2 regions of the Pseudomonas sp. P108 genome follow, and region 1 is predicted to be linked to the other one. Evidence: riboswitches for the same ligand, from Rfam matches in the RefSeq annotation. Region 1 holds a riboswitch; the other holds the start of a gene.
The links. A riboswitch is a leader RNA that binds a small molecule or an ion and turns the genes downstream of it on or off. The one in region 1 is predicted to bind cobalamin.
Positions count from the first base shown of each region.

Region 2: it holds a riboswitch for cobalamin, as region 1 does, so the genes downstream of both, QOM10_RS12965 (CbtB domain-containing protein) here and cobO (cob(I)yrinic acid a,c-diamide adenosyltransferase) in region 1, are expected to answer to the same signal.

Region 1 is NZ_CP126691.1:1,967,519-1,970,720, forward strand. It holds gene QOM10_RS08675 (PQQ-dependent sugar dehydrogenase) at 1-879, opposite strand, end outside; gene QOM10_RS08680 (hypothetical protein) at 946-1,530, opposite strand; cobalamin riboswitch at 1,694-1,924, shown strand; gene cobO (cob(I)yrinic acid a,c-diamide adenosyltransferase) at 2,004-2,615, shown strand; gene QOM10_RS08690 (cobyrinate a,c-diamide synthase) at 2,612-3,202, shown strand, end outside.
Region 2 is NZ_CP126691.1:2,956,557-2,959,758, reverse strand. It holds cobalamin riboswitch at 910-1,132, shown strand; gene QOM10_RS12965 (CbtB domain-containing protein) at 1,256-1,453, shown strand; gene QOM10_RS12960 (CbtA family protein) at 1,465-2,166, shown strand; gene QOM10_RS12955 (cobalamin biosynthesis protein) at 2,163-2,576, shown strand; gene cobM (precorrin-4 C(11)-methyltransferase) at 2,658-3,202, shown strand, end outside.

The sequences.
Region 1 (3,202 bases):
GGTGATGTAGTCCGGCACCAGATCACTGCCGATCTCGTCACGTTCATTCACTGCCGTCCACAGCGCGCCACTGGTGGGTTCCCAGGCCAGGCCATTGGGGTTGCGGATGCCCGAGGCAAAGATCCGGTGATTGCCGGTCGCCCGATCAACTTCCCAGATCGCGGCGCGACCTTCTTCCTTATCCAGACCATTTTCGCCGACGTTGCTATTCGAGCCGACCGTGACGTACAACTTGCTGCCGTCCTTGCTGGCGATGACGTTTTTGGTCCAGTGGTGATTCAGCGTGCCGCCAGGCAAATCGACAACCTTGATTGGCTGCGACTTGATCTCGGTCGCGCCCGGTTCGTAGTTAAAGCGCAGCAGGCGATCGGTATCGGCGACGTACAGATCGTTGCCGACCAGCGTCATACCGAAAGGTGAGTTGAGGTTTTGCAGGAACACTGTGCGCGTCTCAGCGACGCCATCGTGGTCGGCGTCACGCAGCAAGGTGATGCGGTTTGGGCTGGGCACGCCAGCGCCGGCCTTGCCCATGACCTTCTTCATGACCCAGCCGCGAATCCCGCTGCTGTCATCCGGTTTTGGCGGAGCATTGGTTTCCGCCACCAGCACATCGCCGTTGGGCAGCACATACAACCAGCGCGGATGATCGAGGCCTTCGGCGAACGCTGCCACCTGGGTGCCAGCCGCCGCTGTCGGTTTGCCGCCCTCGGGCCAGCCGATCGCCGGGGCGATGTTCACCGTCGGGATCAGGGTCTTGTTCGGTTCGGGCAGCTTCGGCGACGGGCCGGTGCCGTCGGAGACTTGCAGGCTGGAGGTCTCACCGCAGGCGGCGAGCCCTCCGGCGAAGGCGATGACAAAAACGAGCTGGGGCTTGCGCATTGCTGATCTTCCCTATGAATGCATTCCTAATCATAGAGGAGGGCGCAAGCCCGATGGTTCAACTGCTCAGCCGCGGGCTTCCTTGAACAGCACGGCGATTCCCGGGTGATAGTTGCCCGCTTCGCTGCGCAACTTGCGGTAGGCGTAAGGGAAATACCAGGCGACCGCGCAGGTGTGTTCCTTTTGCAGATCGTCGACCATGTCCTGCAGCTCTTCGGGGCTGGCGCTGTGCTGGGGTTTTTGCGGCGCGATAAACAGGCAGCCGAGCTTGAGATCGCTGGCGTAGCTGATGCGTTTGGCGTCGTTGGTGATATCGAGCAGGGCTTGGGTCAGATTCAGGTTGGTGACCTTCGGCCAGCGCTGAGTGGCCTGGATAAAGGCGCGGTCTTCGGCGCCGGCAAGAAACAGATCGGCGCGAGCGTTGCGCTCGCCTTCTTCGTTCTGCTTGCGCGTGGGAGTTTCGTTCAAGGTCACCAGCTCAGCCATCCAGGCCGCCGCCGAGAGCAGTCCGAGATTGGCTTTCTCGTCATGCCAGTAAGGGGTATCGCTGTCGCCGCGCACGGCGTTGTAACGGTCGATACAGTCAAACCAGCGTTCGAGCACCGGGCGCAGGAATTCCAGGCGCGGGTTGCTGATGATCATGCCTTGCATCGTCATCATCCTTTATTGTTGTGGTGGGCTTTTCGGGAAAAGCATGGCTCTTTGATATCATTTGTATCAGTGTGGCACAAGATTGGCGGCAGATAATTGATCGGCGGCAGTTATTCGCCCGATGGCCGCCTCTTTAATTGACGCTCCACCCCCAACCCTCTAACCTTCGCGGCTTGTTTCAGGTGCTCTGTGACCTGCGTCGACAGAGTGAAACAGGGAAGCCGGTGAGGGTTGTCTTCAAGCGAAGAACTACCACGATCCCGGCGCTGCCCCCGCAACGGTAAATGAGTGAAAGCTGCGCCTTGAGCCACTGCCTCGAAAGAAGCGGGAAGGCGCGCAGTCAGGCCAACGCCGCTCATGAGCCCGGAGACCGGCCTGATCCATCCAGCGGCATCACGGTGGGCGATGCCAGGCTTTTTGCCGTCTATTCTTGTGCCTGCCCGCCGTTATCCAGCCTCAACGGAGAGCTCCCCATGACTGATTCCCCCGAGCGCGACGAACGCCATCTGGCGCGTATGCAGCGCAAAAAAGCCGTGATCGACGAACGTATCGCCAACTCGCCTGACGAGTGCGGCCTGGTGCTGGTGCTGACCGGCAACGGCAAAGGCAAAAGCAGCTCGGCGTTCGGCATGCTCGCCCGTGCCATGGGCCACGGCATGCAGTGCGGTGTGGTGCAGTTCATCAAGGGCCGCAACAGCACCGGCGAAGAGTTGTTTTTCCGCCGCTTCCCTGAGCAGGTGCGCTTCCACGTGATGGGCGAAGGCTTCACTTGGGAAACCCAGGATCGTCAGCGCGACATCGCCGCCGCCGAAGCCGCGTGGGCGGTGTCCCGCGAACTGCTGCGCGATCCGTCGATTGGTCTGGTGGTGCTCGACGAATTGAACATCGCTCTCAAGCACGGCTACCTCGATCTTGATCAGGTGCTCAGCGATCTGCAGGCGCGTCCGCCGATGCAGCACGTGATCGTCACCGGTCGCGCGGCCAAGCCGGAAATGATCGAGATGGGCGACACGGTCACCGAAATGGGCATGCTCAAACACGCCTTCCAGGCCGGCATCAAAGCGCAGAAAGGCGTCGAACTTTGAATCAACCACGTCACTGCCCGGCGGTGCTCATCGCCGCGCCGGCTTCCGGTCAGGGCAAGACCACCGTCACCGCCGCGCTCGCCCGTTTGCATCGCAATCAGGGGCGCAAAGTGCGCGTGTTCAAATGCGGCCCGGACTTCCTTGATCCGATGATTCTCGAGCGCGCCAGCGGTGCGCCGGTGTATCAATTGGACATGTGGATGGTTGGCGAGCAGGAGAGTCGTCGTCTGTTGTGGGAAGCCGCTGCCGAGGCGGATCTGATTCTGATCGAGGGCGTGATGGGCCTGTTCGATGGAACGCCGTCCAGTGCCGATCTGGCGCGGCACTTCGGTGTACCGGTGCTTGGCGTGATTGATGGGACGGCGATGGCGCAGACCTTTGGTGCGTTGGCGCTGGGTCTGGCGAGGTATCAGCCGGACCTGCCGTTCGCTGGCGTGCTGGCCAATCGTGTCGGTACTTTGCGCCATGCGCAATTGCTCGAAGGCAGTCTCACTGAAGGCCTGCGCTGGTACGGTGCATTGTCCCGCGAGACCGGTATCGAACTGCCGAGCCGGCATCTCGGCCTGGTGCAGGCCAGCGAACTGAAT
Region 2 (3,202 bases), 990 kb from region 1:
TCGTCTAAGGGTGGGTCAATGGGCGTTGAGTTTTGGTTTTGGGGGCATATCCGTTGCTGCGGGTGCTGCCGCCGGCGGTTTCGCTCTTACAGCGAGTCCCTTTTTCAAACGCCAAAAAGGAACCAAAAGGCTTTGCCCCTGGCGTACGGCACTTCGCTTAGGCTCAGTGTTCCCTCGCTACGGTGTCCATCCGGGGGCATCGCCTACGGTTTGCTTCGCTGCACCTCCTCTCGATGAATGCGGCTGCGCCGCACGGCGCTGCGCGCCTACCCCCGGATGAACACCTTCGCTCGGCCTGCCGAAGGGGCAAAAGATCAAAAGCCAAAGCCAAAGCCAAAGCAGGATCAAAAACCAGATCAAGAGCCCCTCACCCTAGCCCTCTCCCCAAGGGAGAGGGGACTGACCGAGGTGTTTGGGAGAGCTACGCCGACGTGCGATACCGAGTTGAACTCAAGCTTTGAAAAGCCCAAAAATCGGCCCCCTCTCCCTCGGGAGAGGGCTGGGGTGAGGGGAAGCACCACCACAAATCCAAAGCCGACCACGCCCCGCTCTTCACCACTCAATAGGCCGAGTGTCAGCTCGCCTGCTCTTGATCTTGATCCACGGGCGACGTCGGAAGGCTGAGTGGAGGGATTGATCCGGGCGTGGGAGCGTAGCGACCGTTTGGCGCAGCCAAACACAGCGAGAGGAGGTGCAGCGAAGCAAACCGTAGGCGCTGCGCCCGGATCGATCCCGGAGCGAAGGAACCCCGAGCCCCAGCGAGCGGGCCGCACGCAGGAGCAAGCCTTTTTGGTTACTTTTTCGGCGTCTGGAAAAAGTGACCCGCCGTAAGGGCGGAACCCTAATCAGCCACACCCGCAGCAACGGATATACACCCAAAAATTGACCAAAACCCCACCCCCATGCTCTCCTACACACCTTGTTACGGGTGCCCTTCACAGGGTGAAACGGGAAACCGGTGAATCATGTGCTTTACTCAGAGCCATGTCAGTCCGGTGCTGCCCCCGCAACGGTAAGCGAGCGAAGCGTCAAAACCACTGTGTCTGTACGGCATGGGAAGGTGACGCTTGCAGGTCGGCCTGACGCCAACCCCTCGTGAGCCCGGAGACCGGCCCGCAACACACAGCCCGCACCTTGTGCGTCGCTGAACATAACAAACCCGCGGTGGGCGGGCGCTGTTCGAACCTCTGCGAGCCCGACCCGCAGGGGTTTTTATGCGCTCGATTCACCCACTGACATTCCAGAGGGAAGCGCCATGTCGATCATCAGCAGCACCGGCAGCAACACGGACAAAATCGCCAGCACCACCACCCTGAGCCAACGCCTGGCCGCCGCGATCTTCGCGTCGATCCTCGGCGCCAGCCTGGTCTACTTTGCCGGTTTCTCGCACATCGAAGCGGTGCACAACGCCGCCCACGATACCCGCCACAGCGCCGCGTTCCCGTGCCACTGAGACCTGTCGACATGATCAAGCGTATTGCGCAAACCGCAGGTTTCACCGGTCTGCTGGCCGCCCTGCTCCTCACCCTGCTGCAAAGTTTCTGGGTCTCGCCGTTGATCCTTCAGGCGGAAACCTTCGAGAAAGCCGAACCGGTCGCTGAAGTTCATGAACACGCCGCAGGCACCGCTGCGCACACCCACGATGCTGAAGCCTGGGAGCCGGAAGACGGTTGGCAGCGCGTGGTTTCGACCACTGGCGGCAACCTGGTGGTGGCGGTGGGTTTCGCCCTGATGCTCGCGGGCCTGTACACCCTGCGCGCACCGACCAAAACCTCGCAAGGCTTGCTCTGGGGCCTGGCCGGTTACGCGACATTCGTACTGGCACCGACGATGGGCCTGCCACCTGAATTGCCGGGCACTGCCGCTGCTGATCTGGCCTCGCGCCAGATGTGGTGGATCGGCACGGCCGCTTCGACCGCTGTCGGCCTGTCGTTGATTGCGTTCAGCCGTCACTGGCTGATGAAAATCCTCGGCGTGGCCATCCTTGCTGTGCCGCACGTAATCGGTGCCCCCCAGCCGCAAGTGCATTCGATGCTCGCTCCCGAGGCATTGGAAGCTCAGTTCAAAATCGCTTCGCAGTTGACCAACGTGGTGTTCTGGCTGGCCCTCGGCCTGATCAGCGCCTGGTTGTTCCGCCGCAAAAGCGATGGCCAATACCACGCATGACCGATGACAGCGCAGCGCCGACCTTCGTGATCGGCCTGGGCTGCCAGCGCGGCTGCCCGGCCAGTACGCTGCGCGCGTTACTTGATCAGGCGTTACAGGCTCATCGGATTGAGCTGCAAGCAGTCAAGGCCTTGGCCAGTATCGACCTGAAGCGTGATGAGCCCGGTCTCCAGGAACTCGCCGCACAGCTGGCGCTGCCGTTGCTGTACTTCAGCAGCGCAGAACTGGCCAGTTATCAGGAACGACTCAGCCACCGATCCGAGATCGCTTACGAACGTACCGGTTGCTATGGCGTCGCCGAAAGTGCCGCGCTGGCCCTTGCCGAACAGCTGATTCAGGCACCGGCAAAACTGCTGATTTCCCGGCAAAAATACGCTCAGGCCACCTTCGCATTGGCCGGCGCAGCATAAATTCCCGATAATCCCCGCCACTGATCATGAGCAATCTTCATCTGAAGCGATTGCCGTACCCCTTTTTCACAGGATTCAACCATGACCGTCTACTTCATCGGCGCCGGCCCCGGCGACCCGGAACTGATCACTGTCAAAGGCCAGCGGCTGATTCGCAGCTGCCCGGTGATCATTTATGCAGGCTCGCTGGTACCGGCGGCGGTGCTGGACGGTCATCAGGCGCAAACCGTGGTCAACAGCGCTGAATTGCATCTGGAACAGATCATCGAATTGATCAAAACCGCGCACGCCAACGGTGATGATGTGGCGCGCGTGCATTCCGGTGATCCGAGCCTGTATGGCGCGATTGGTGAGCAGATTCGCTATCTGCGCGAGCTGAATATTCCGTTCGAGATTATTCCGGGAGTGACGGCAACGGCAGCCTGTGCGGCGTTGCTGGGTGCGGAACTGACGTTGCCGGACGTCTCGCAAAGCGTGATTCTGACCCGCTACGCCGATAAAACCGCGATGCCGGCCGGTGAGGAACTCGGCAGTCTGGCGCAGCATGGCGCGACCATGGCGATTCATCTGGGGGTTAACCATTTGCCGAAGATTCTGGTGGAACTGCTGCCGCATTACGGCGCGGA